One region of the Limosilactobacillus walteri genome, then DNA from elsewhere that is predicted to be linked to it. Evidence: predicted binding sites of a transcription regulator. Region 1 holds the regulator's gene; the other holds the start of a gene.
The links. Region 1 encodes CtsR, which represses protease genes until heat stress. Its sites were predicted from a motif close to TTGGTCAAAAAAGGTCAAANA; they were not measured.
Positions count from the first base shown of each region.

Region 2: the regulator CtsR is predicted to act here: its motif matches at 2,638-2,658, upstream of ftsH (ATP-dependent zinc metalloprotease FtsH).

Region 1 is NZ_QORN01000006.1:62,109-66,551, reverse strand. It holds gene DTK66_RS02180 (alpha/beta hydrolase) at 1-589, opposite strand, end outside; gene adhP (alcohol dehydrogenase AdhP) at 884-1,912, shown strand; gene DTK66_RS02170 (CtsR family transcriptional regulator) at 2,067-2,534, shown strand; gene DTK66_RS02165 (ATP-dependent Clp protease ATP-binding subunit) at 2,549-4,443, shown strand, end outside.
Region 2 is NZ_QORN01000002.1:4,531-8,973, forward strand. It holds gene hslO (Hsp33 family molecular chaperone HslO) at 1-376, opposite strand, end outside; gene ftsH (ATP-dependent zinc metalloprotease FtsH) at 466-2,580, opposite strand; gene hpt (hypoxanthine phosphoribosyltransferase) at 2,806-3,348, opposite strand; gene tilS (tRNA lysidine(34) synthetase TilS) at 3,345-4,443, opposite strand, start outside.

The sequences.
Region 1 (4,443 bases):
CAGGGAAATTCGGATGGTATTCAGGCTGTCCATTTTCAAAATCAATCCACCGTTGCTTTGATAATTGATCTTTTAATTGGAAAAGTTGTTCTGGTGCAAGGTTTGCCATTTCTCGAATATCAGTCATATCGTACATTGACACAGTTGCAATTGCTTTAATTCTAGTATCAACTGCTGTGGCGCTAAGGCCAAAACCAGCTCCCCCGCTGATGCCGATTACCCCGATTTGATCGCGATTAACATGAGCTGCTTTTGTGCCAAGATAGTCAACCGCCGCACTGAAAGACTCAGCATAAAGGTCAGGCGAAGCAACATGCCGCGGTTCACCTGCAGATTCGCCCATATAGACTTGATCAAATGTTAATGTAACATATCCTAATTGGGCGAATTGATTTGCGTAGACAGAAGCAGATTGTTCTTTTGTACTTCCGTAAGGGGCGCCAACAATTAGTGCTGGAAGAAGCTGGTCATCTTTTAAATTTTTTGGTGTATAAATGTCAGCAGCGATTGCTATCCCGTAGCGATTATTATAGCGAACGTGCTGGCGTTCGACGTTTTCATCTAGCTTGGTGATATATCCATAAGCCATTAATATCACTCCTTTGAATGGTTAGTTAAATTATAACATTCATCTCGCGGTGGAAGCGGAAAGTTTAATGAGTAAATTTTTAGTTAGAAAAAGGAAGTGATTTACTGTACAAAAGTATTTTAATTGGTTTGTCGTTATAACTTACTGGTAAGATTACGATTTGATGTTGAAATAAGACTAATGGTATTGAATTATATTTATTAAATGTGCAAAATTTCACTTTAAATTTGTGTAGTAGTTTGGTACTATAAGCATTGTAAAAAGTAATTTGTTTATTAAAGGAGATCTTACCTTATGAAGGCTGCTGTAATTAATGATCCAGTAGATGGATACGTTACTGTTAAAGATGTTCAACTTCGGGATTTAAAGCCAGGTGAAGCATTAGTTGACATGGAATATTGTGGTTTATGTCACACTGATCTGCACTGTGCTGCTGGTGACTTTGGCAAAAAGCCAGGTCGAATTATTGGTCACGAAGGTGTTGGCCGTGTATCAAAGGTTGCCCCAGGTGTTACTTCCTTGAAGGTTGGCGATCGTGTATCAATCGCATGGTTCTTTAAGGGCTGTGGACACTGTGAATATTGTTTGACAGGTCGTGAAACACTTTGTCGGAACGTTCTTAATGCTGGTTACACTGCTGATGGTGCCATGGCTGAACAATGTATCGTTCCGGCTGATTACGCTGTTAAGGTTCCAGAAGGCCTTGATCCAGTTGAAGCTACTTCATTAACTTGTGCTGGGGTTACGATGTACAAGGCATTGAAGGTTGCTGATATCAAGCCTGGTCAATGGGTATCAATTGTTGGTGCTGGTGGTTTAGGTAACTTGGGTATTCAATTTGCCCACAACGTATTTGGTGCCCATGTTATTGCCGTTGACGGTAACCCTGACAAGCTTCAAGCTGCTAAGGAAAACGGTGCTGAAATTTTGATTAACCGTCATGATGGTGACGTTGATCAACAAATTCAAGAAAAAGTTGGCGGTGTTCACGCAGCTGTTGTTACTGCTGTTACTACTGCTGCCTTTGATCAAGCAGTTGATTCTCTTCGTCCAGATGGGAAGCTTGTTGCAGTTGCTCTTCCACAAGGTGACATGAAGTTAAACATTGCTAAGACAGTTCTTGATGGTATTATCGTAGCAGGTTCATTAGTTGGTACTCGTCAAGACTTAGCTGAATGTTTCCAATTTGGTGCAGAAGGTAAGGTTCACCCAATCGTTCATACTCGTAAGTTAAGTGAAATCAATGATATGATTCAAGAACTTAAGGATAATAAGGTTGTTGGTCGTAATGTTGTTGATTTTGTTCACAATGATAACGATTAATAAAAATAATTCATATTAATTCTCCAATGAAGCTAGGAAAAGCAAAAATTTTCCTAGCTTCATTATTTTTAATTGGTAATCTTGAAAGTAGGCGATGAATAGAAAAATGTGGTAAAATAATGGTCAAGATTAGTCAAAAAGCCGAGGTGATATAATGGAGAATAAGAGTATTTCAGATATTATCGAAGCATATTTAAAAGAGATTCTTGGTGACTCAGCACATATTGAGATTCGCCGTTCTGAGATAGCAAATCACTTTGATGTTGTACCTTCTCAGATTAATTATGTAATTAAGACTAGATTTACCATTCAAAATGGTTACTTGGTAAAAAGCAAACGTGGTGGTGGTGGCTATATTAGAATCGAACGTGTTAATTTACTTGATGATGTAAGTGTGCTAAACTCACTTATCCAAGCAATTGGCGACTCAGTTCGTGAACGAGATGCATTTGATATCGTTCGGACTTTATATGAAGAAAAAGTAATTACCAGACGTGAAGGTGATTTAATGTTAGTTGCACTTTCCAAGCAAACTTTAGCACTTGATGATAATGCAATTGAAGATCGGCTTCGTGCTCGTATATTAATATCATTTTTGAATCGCTTGCGTTATGAGAGTTAGAAGGGGGAATGTACATGGATAATATGTTCACACCAAGTGCAAAGCACGTTTTAGCAATTGCACAAGAACAAGCAAAGTATTTTAAGCATCAAGCTGTAGGAACAGAACACCTTTTACTTGCTCTTTCAATGGATAAAGATGGGATTGCAAATAAAATTTTTGAACAATTTTCAGTGACAAGCGATGATATTCGTGAAGAAATTGAACGGCTGATTGGGTACGGTACAATGGAAAACTTAGGTGTATCTGATTATTTACCATACTCACCTAAAGCTAAACAAGTCTTATCATTAGCTGGTCGGGAAGCGCAGCAAATGCATGCGTTAAAAATTGGGACCGAGCATTTATTGTTAGCATTAATTGCTGACGAAAGCGTGCTATCTTCGCGCATTCTATATAGCTTGGATATCGTTCCTCGTCAAATGAGAAAGGTTATTTTGCGGCGATTAGGGGTAGCTGATAACCAGCAGCGTTCTAATAATCGTCAACAAAACCGTCATAATTCCAAGACAGGGACACCGACATTAGATAAGCTTGCTCGTGACATGACCGAGCTTGCCCGTAATGGCCGGTTAGATCCGGTTATTGGACGAGACAAAGAAGTTAAACGTGTTGAACAAATCCTTAGTCGCCGAACAAAAAATAATCCTGTTTTAATTGGTGAACCAGGAGTAGGTAAAACGGCAATTGCAGAAGGGTTAGCTCAACGGATGGTGGAAGGAAAAGTTCCAGCAGAGTTAGCTAATAAACGGTTGATGATGCTTGATATGGGTTCATTAGTAGCTGGGACCAAATATCGTGGAGAGTTTGAAGATCGTCTTAAGAAAGTTATTGATGAAATTCAAACAGATGGTCATGTTATCTTATTTATTGACGAGCTTCACACGTTAATTGGTGCTGGTGGTGCAGAAGGAGCAATTGATGCGTCCAATATCTTAAAGCCGGCACTGGCCCGTGGTGAATTGCAAACGATTGGGGCGACTACCCTTGATGAATATCAAAAGTATATCGAATCTGATGCGGCTCTTGAGCGACGGTTTGCAACTGTTCAAGTTGATGAACCGACAACTGATCAAACACTGCAAATCTTGCGTGGATTACGACCAAAATATGAAGAACATCACCATGCTAAGATTACTGACGAGGCTCTAGAACAAGCAGTTAAATTATCGGATCGTTATATTGCCGATCGGTTCTTGCCAGACAAAGCAATTGATCTTATTGACGAATCAGCAGCAATGGTGCGGATTGATGCAGAAGATAAGAAAAATCGGCAGCCATCATTAGCACATCAATTAGAAGAGCTGCGTGAACAAAAAGAAGAGGCGATCGATAATCAGGATTTTGATAGGGCAGCAACTTTACGCCAACAAGAATTAGTAGTAAAAGATAAACTTGAGCGTAAAGAGCAACGTGATCAAAAAAAGGATTCTCATGATTATAAGCTTCAAGTTAGCGGGGAAAATATCGCCCAAGTTGTTGCTGAATGGACTGGTGTTCCGTTGACACAATTAAAAAAGAGTGAAAGCGAGCGGTTAGTAAACCTTGAAAGAGTCCTTCACCAACGGGTAATTGGCCAGGATGAAGCAGTTTCGGTGGTAGCAAAGGCAATTCGTCGTGCAAGAAGCGGGTTAAAGGATCCGCGACGGCCAATTGGATCATTTATGTTTTTAGGTCCTACTGGAGTCGGTAAAACCGAACTAGCAAAGGCATTAGCTGCAGCTATCTTTGGATCAGAAGATAATATGATTCGGATTGATATGTCTGAATATATGGAAAAGTATAGTACAAGTCGGTTAATTGGTGCTGCTCCTGGATATGTGGGTTATGATGAAGGAGGGCAGTTGACTGAAAAAGTTCGGCAACATCCATATTCTGTAGTATTATTAGATGAAGCGGAGAAAGCTCA
Region 2 (4,443 bases), on a different contig from region 1:
CCATTTTGGTAACAGAAAGGGTTCCTTTATCGCCAATCGCCTGTGCAACATCAATCTTTCCCTTATCATTAGCAGGTAATGAAACATGTGGATTTCCCATATACCCTTTTACTGTTCCTTGCGCTGTTCCATCGGCCACAATAAAGCCAACTGGTCCATTCCCTTGAATCTTAACTGTCATTCCTGCTTCACCTTGAAGACTGGAAGTAGCTAATAGTAAGGTTCCAATTAGCGTACGACCGAGGGCAGCAGACGAAGCACTCCATGTATCATGAATTTGGTGTGCTTTTTCTACAACCTGGGTGGCATTAACTGCATAAGCCCGGAACTTACCATCTTTTGTCATGCTTTTTACTAAATAATCAGTTGTTTTCATTTTAAATTCCTCCTTAAAATTATTTAAAGAAAAACGGAAGACCCGCCACCCGCCCATCAGGTTTTGTTTCTTCCGTCTTTTCAACAAGTTTACTTATTATCAGTATTATCTGAATCATCACTCGACTGTGATTTATTATCAACATCATCAGGCGTAGAGTTATCGTTATCATTTTGATCACTCTGTGCTTCATTATGACGTTCATTCTCTAGTCGTTCAAGTTCACGCTTGGATTCTTCAAAAGTTTGGGCGCGTGCTTCTTTATCTTCCGCAGCCACATCTTTATCTGGAATCTTCCCCGTCTTATAAAGACTAAGGATTTGCTTTTCATCAAGCGTTTCGTACTTAAGCAATGCTTCAGCAATTAACCGGTGTTGTTCACGATGGGTCTCAATGATATGTAAGGCCGTTTCATGTCCTTCCATTAAGATCCGACGAACCTCTTCATCTACCAAAGCAGCCGTCTTTTCTGAGTAAGGAGATTGATCGTAGCCTTGACCTGTAAAGACCTGACCAGAACTTTGCAGTTCTACTGGACCAATCTTGTCACTCATTCCGTATTGGGTAACCATCGAACGAGCAATTTGGGTCGCTTGTTCAAAGTCATTAGAAGCACCAGAGGATTGTGACTTAAAGATAATCTCTTCAGCCGCACGACCACCCATTAACCCGGCAATCTGTTCCATAGCATTCTTCTTTGACATTAACATCTGGTCTTCTCGTGGCAGCATGATAGCATAACCACCTGCACGACCACGAGGAACGATGGTAACCTTATGAACAACTCGTGCATCATTTAATACTAAACCAACAATTGTGTGACCTGCTTCGTGGAAAGCAACAGTCTTCCGTTCTTGTTCAGACTGAACCCGGTTATGCTTAGCTGGTCCAGCAATTACCCGGTCTTCTGCTTCATCTAAGTCAGCCGCATCAATTTCTGTTTTGTTACGACGAGCAGCTAATAATGCCGCTTCGTTTAGGAGGTTAGCTAGGTCTGCACCAACAAAGCCTGGTGTCTGCTTAGCAATTTCTTTTAAGTCAACATCGCTTGCCATTGGCTTATTCTTAGCGTGAACCCGTAAAATAGCTTCACGACCTTTGACATCCGGACGACCAACCAAAATCTTTCGATCAAAACGACCTGGCCGAAGAAGAGCTGGATCTAAAACGTCCGATCGGTTGGTAGCAGCCATAACGATAATTCCCTCGTCACCTTGGAAACCATCCATTTCAACAAGCAATTGGTTTAATGTTTGTTCACGTTCATCATGGCCGCCACCCATACCGTTTCCACGGCGTCGACCAACGGCATCGATTTCATCAATGAAGATAATTGCTGGAGCAGCCTTTTTAGCTTGTTCAAACAAGTCACGAACACGGCTAGCACCAACACCGACAAACATCTCAACGAAATCTGAACCAGAAATTGAGAAGAATGGCACACCTGACTCACCAGCAACGGCCTTGGCAAGCAAAGTCTTACCAGTTCCTGGAGGCCCCTCTAGTAAAACCCCAGATGGAATCCGCGCACCAAGCTTGGTGAATTTCTTTGGATTCTTTAAAAATTCAACAACTTCAACTAACTCTTGCTTTTCTTCTTCTTCACCAGCAACATCCGAGAAACGAACTTTATTTTTCTTGGCATCGGCTGGCTTAGCCTTTGTCTTCCCAAAGCTCATAACTCCACGGCCGCCACCGCCCTGGCCTGCTTGACCCATCATCATATAGAAGAAGAAAATCATGATGACAAGCGGTAACACGGTCAACAATAAGTTCATCCAAACACTATTAGATTCTTCAGCTCGTGTACTGATTTTCACATTATGCTTATTAGCATATTTTTGAAGCTGACTAATAGTTACATCACTTTCCAGAACCGAACTCTGGAATTGGGTAACCTTACTGTTTCGTTGCGTAGCAAGTGTAAAGCCGCTATTTGTGGTAGCATTACTGTTATTATTTGACTGGGGTTTACGATAACTACCAGTAACTTTGTAAACACCACCATTAGGCTGAAGCTGAACACTCTTAACTTTATTACTCTTCAGTTCGGAGATAAACTCGCTTTGTGAAACTGTCTTACTTTGACCATTCGATGCATTGCCACCGAAGAAGAAGTAAGCAATTCCCATAATACACAAGAACATCACGGCGTAGAAGAGAACGTTATGAGTAAAATTGTTCTTTTTACGATTGTTGTTCATAACAACCTCCTATCTACCAGCAACGATATTTTTATAATTGTAGTCACTATCATAGCATATTTGACAAATATTGACCATTAATTTCCCATAAGAATTAACAGTTTTATTATCAATATTAATAATAATACCTACTATAGATTTACGGATCTATAAAACCCAACCTTAATTAAGAATATCTTTAAATTATGGTTGAAAATTACCCGTCTATTTAATTATCCAACATTTTTAATCATTTTGGTACACAGATGGCTTCAAAATTCCAACATATGGTAAATTACGGTAAAAGCCCTTGTAATCTAACCCATAACCGACAAGGAATTCTTTGGGAACGGTAAAGCCGACGTAATCTGGATCAACATCCACTTCGCGACCCTCTGGCTTATTTAATAAGGAACATACTTTAATGCTCTTAGCACCACGGTCAGCTAGTAGGTCCATTAAATATTTTAAGGTATGACCAGTATCAACAATATCTTCCATGATTAAAACATGGCGATCTTTTACGTCTGTTTTTAAGTCATGAATAAGTTTTACTTTTCCTGTTGAACCCAAACCGCCAAAATAGCTTGAAACATCGATAAAATCTATTTGAGCCATAATATCCAGTCGTTCGATCATGTCAACGGTAAATAAAACGGCGCCGCTTAGGACAGAAATAATAATTGGACGTTTATCCTTATAATCTTCTGTTAAGTCCTTTGCCAATTCATCCATCCGTTTGCCAAGCATTTCTTCACTATATAGAACGCGCTCAATATCGTTATTCATTTATTTTTCTCCTTATCTTTTATACCAATAAAACACAATTGCCATTTTTCCTGATAATCATCAGGGCGGTCCAGCCAGCTCCATTTGTGGTTAACTAACCAAATTACATCATCATGCGCATCAACGAGAACTAATTGTTGCTGCCGTTGTTCTTGCGAAACCTTCTGATTAATTAAAATGCGCTTAACTCGCTGATGATGTCCACCCTTTAATCGTAATTTATCTTCTTTTTGCCATCTCCGTAATTGTAATGGAAATTGCGCTGGTGAGATCCACATTGGCATTACTGCAGTCCCACCACCAAAAAACATCCGATTAAATGAAATAGCAATAGTAGTTTGCTTATCCACTTGGTACCATTGTTCCAATTCTATCACATGCGCTTGGGGCTTTTGTAGGTTCTCAAAATGATTCTTCGCTTTTTTTATTAAACCGATTGAATACTTTTTTTCAAAGAGGAAATGGTGTGGTAATTCAACCTTTTGCTGGGGCTTGTTTTGATTTTGAATTAGCTTTAAAAGCTCATCAAGCTGATTGTTTTTTATATCATATACTTGTTGTTCATTTAACCATCGTTGTAAAAGTATTATTTGAACATCATCATGTTTTGCCAATAGCTTGTCGAGCAATAAGTTTCCATTGTTATCAGTTAATTGTGATAATTGCTCAGCACTTTCTTGCTGCTGCCAGGTCATTAACGCTGATAATTGCTGATGATAATGTGCTAAGTGAGATAACAACTGTGGATTTTCTTTTTCTAATAACGGAATAATCTCATGACGAAAACGATTTCGTTGAATGCTCAAATCATGGTTTGTCTTATCTTCGTACCACTTTAATTGATGCTTACTAGCATATTGCCGCAATGTATCTTTGCTAAAAGGAAGCAACGGCCGTACCAATAGTCCATCAGCAAAACTTCGCTGATCTTCAATCCCGACTAGCTGCCTAAGCTGCCCCCCACGAACCAATTTCATTAGCATTGTCTCAGCTAAGTCATTTTGATGGTGAGCTGTTATTAAAACAGAAGCGGCGTTCTTCTTCATTGTTTGTTTAAAAAATTGATACCTTGCCTGGCGAGCTGCATTTTCAATT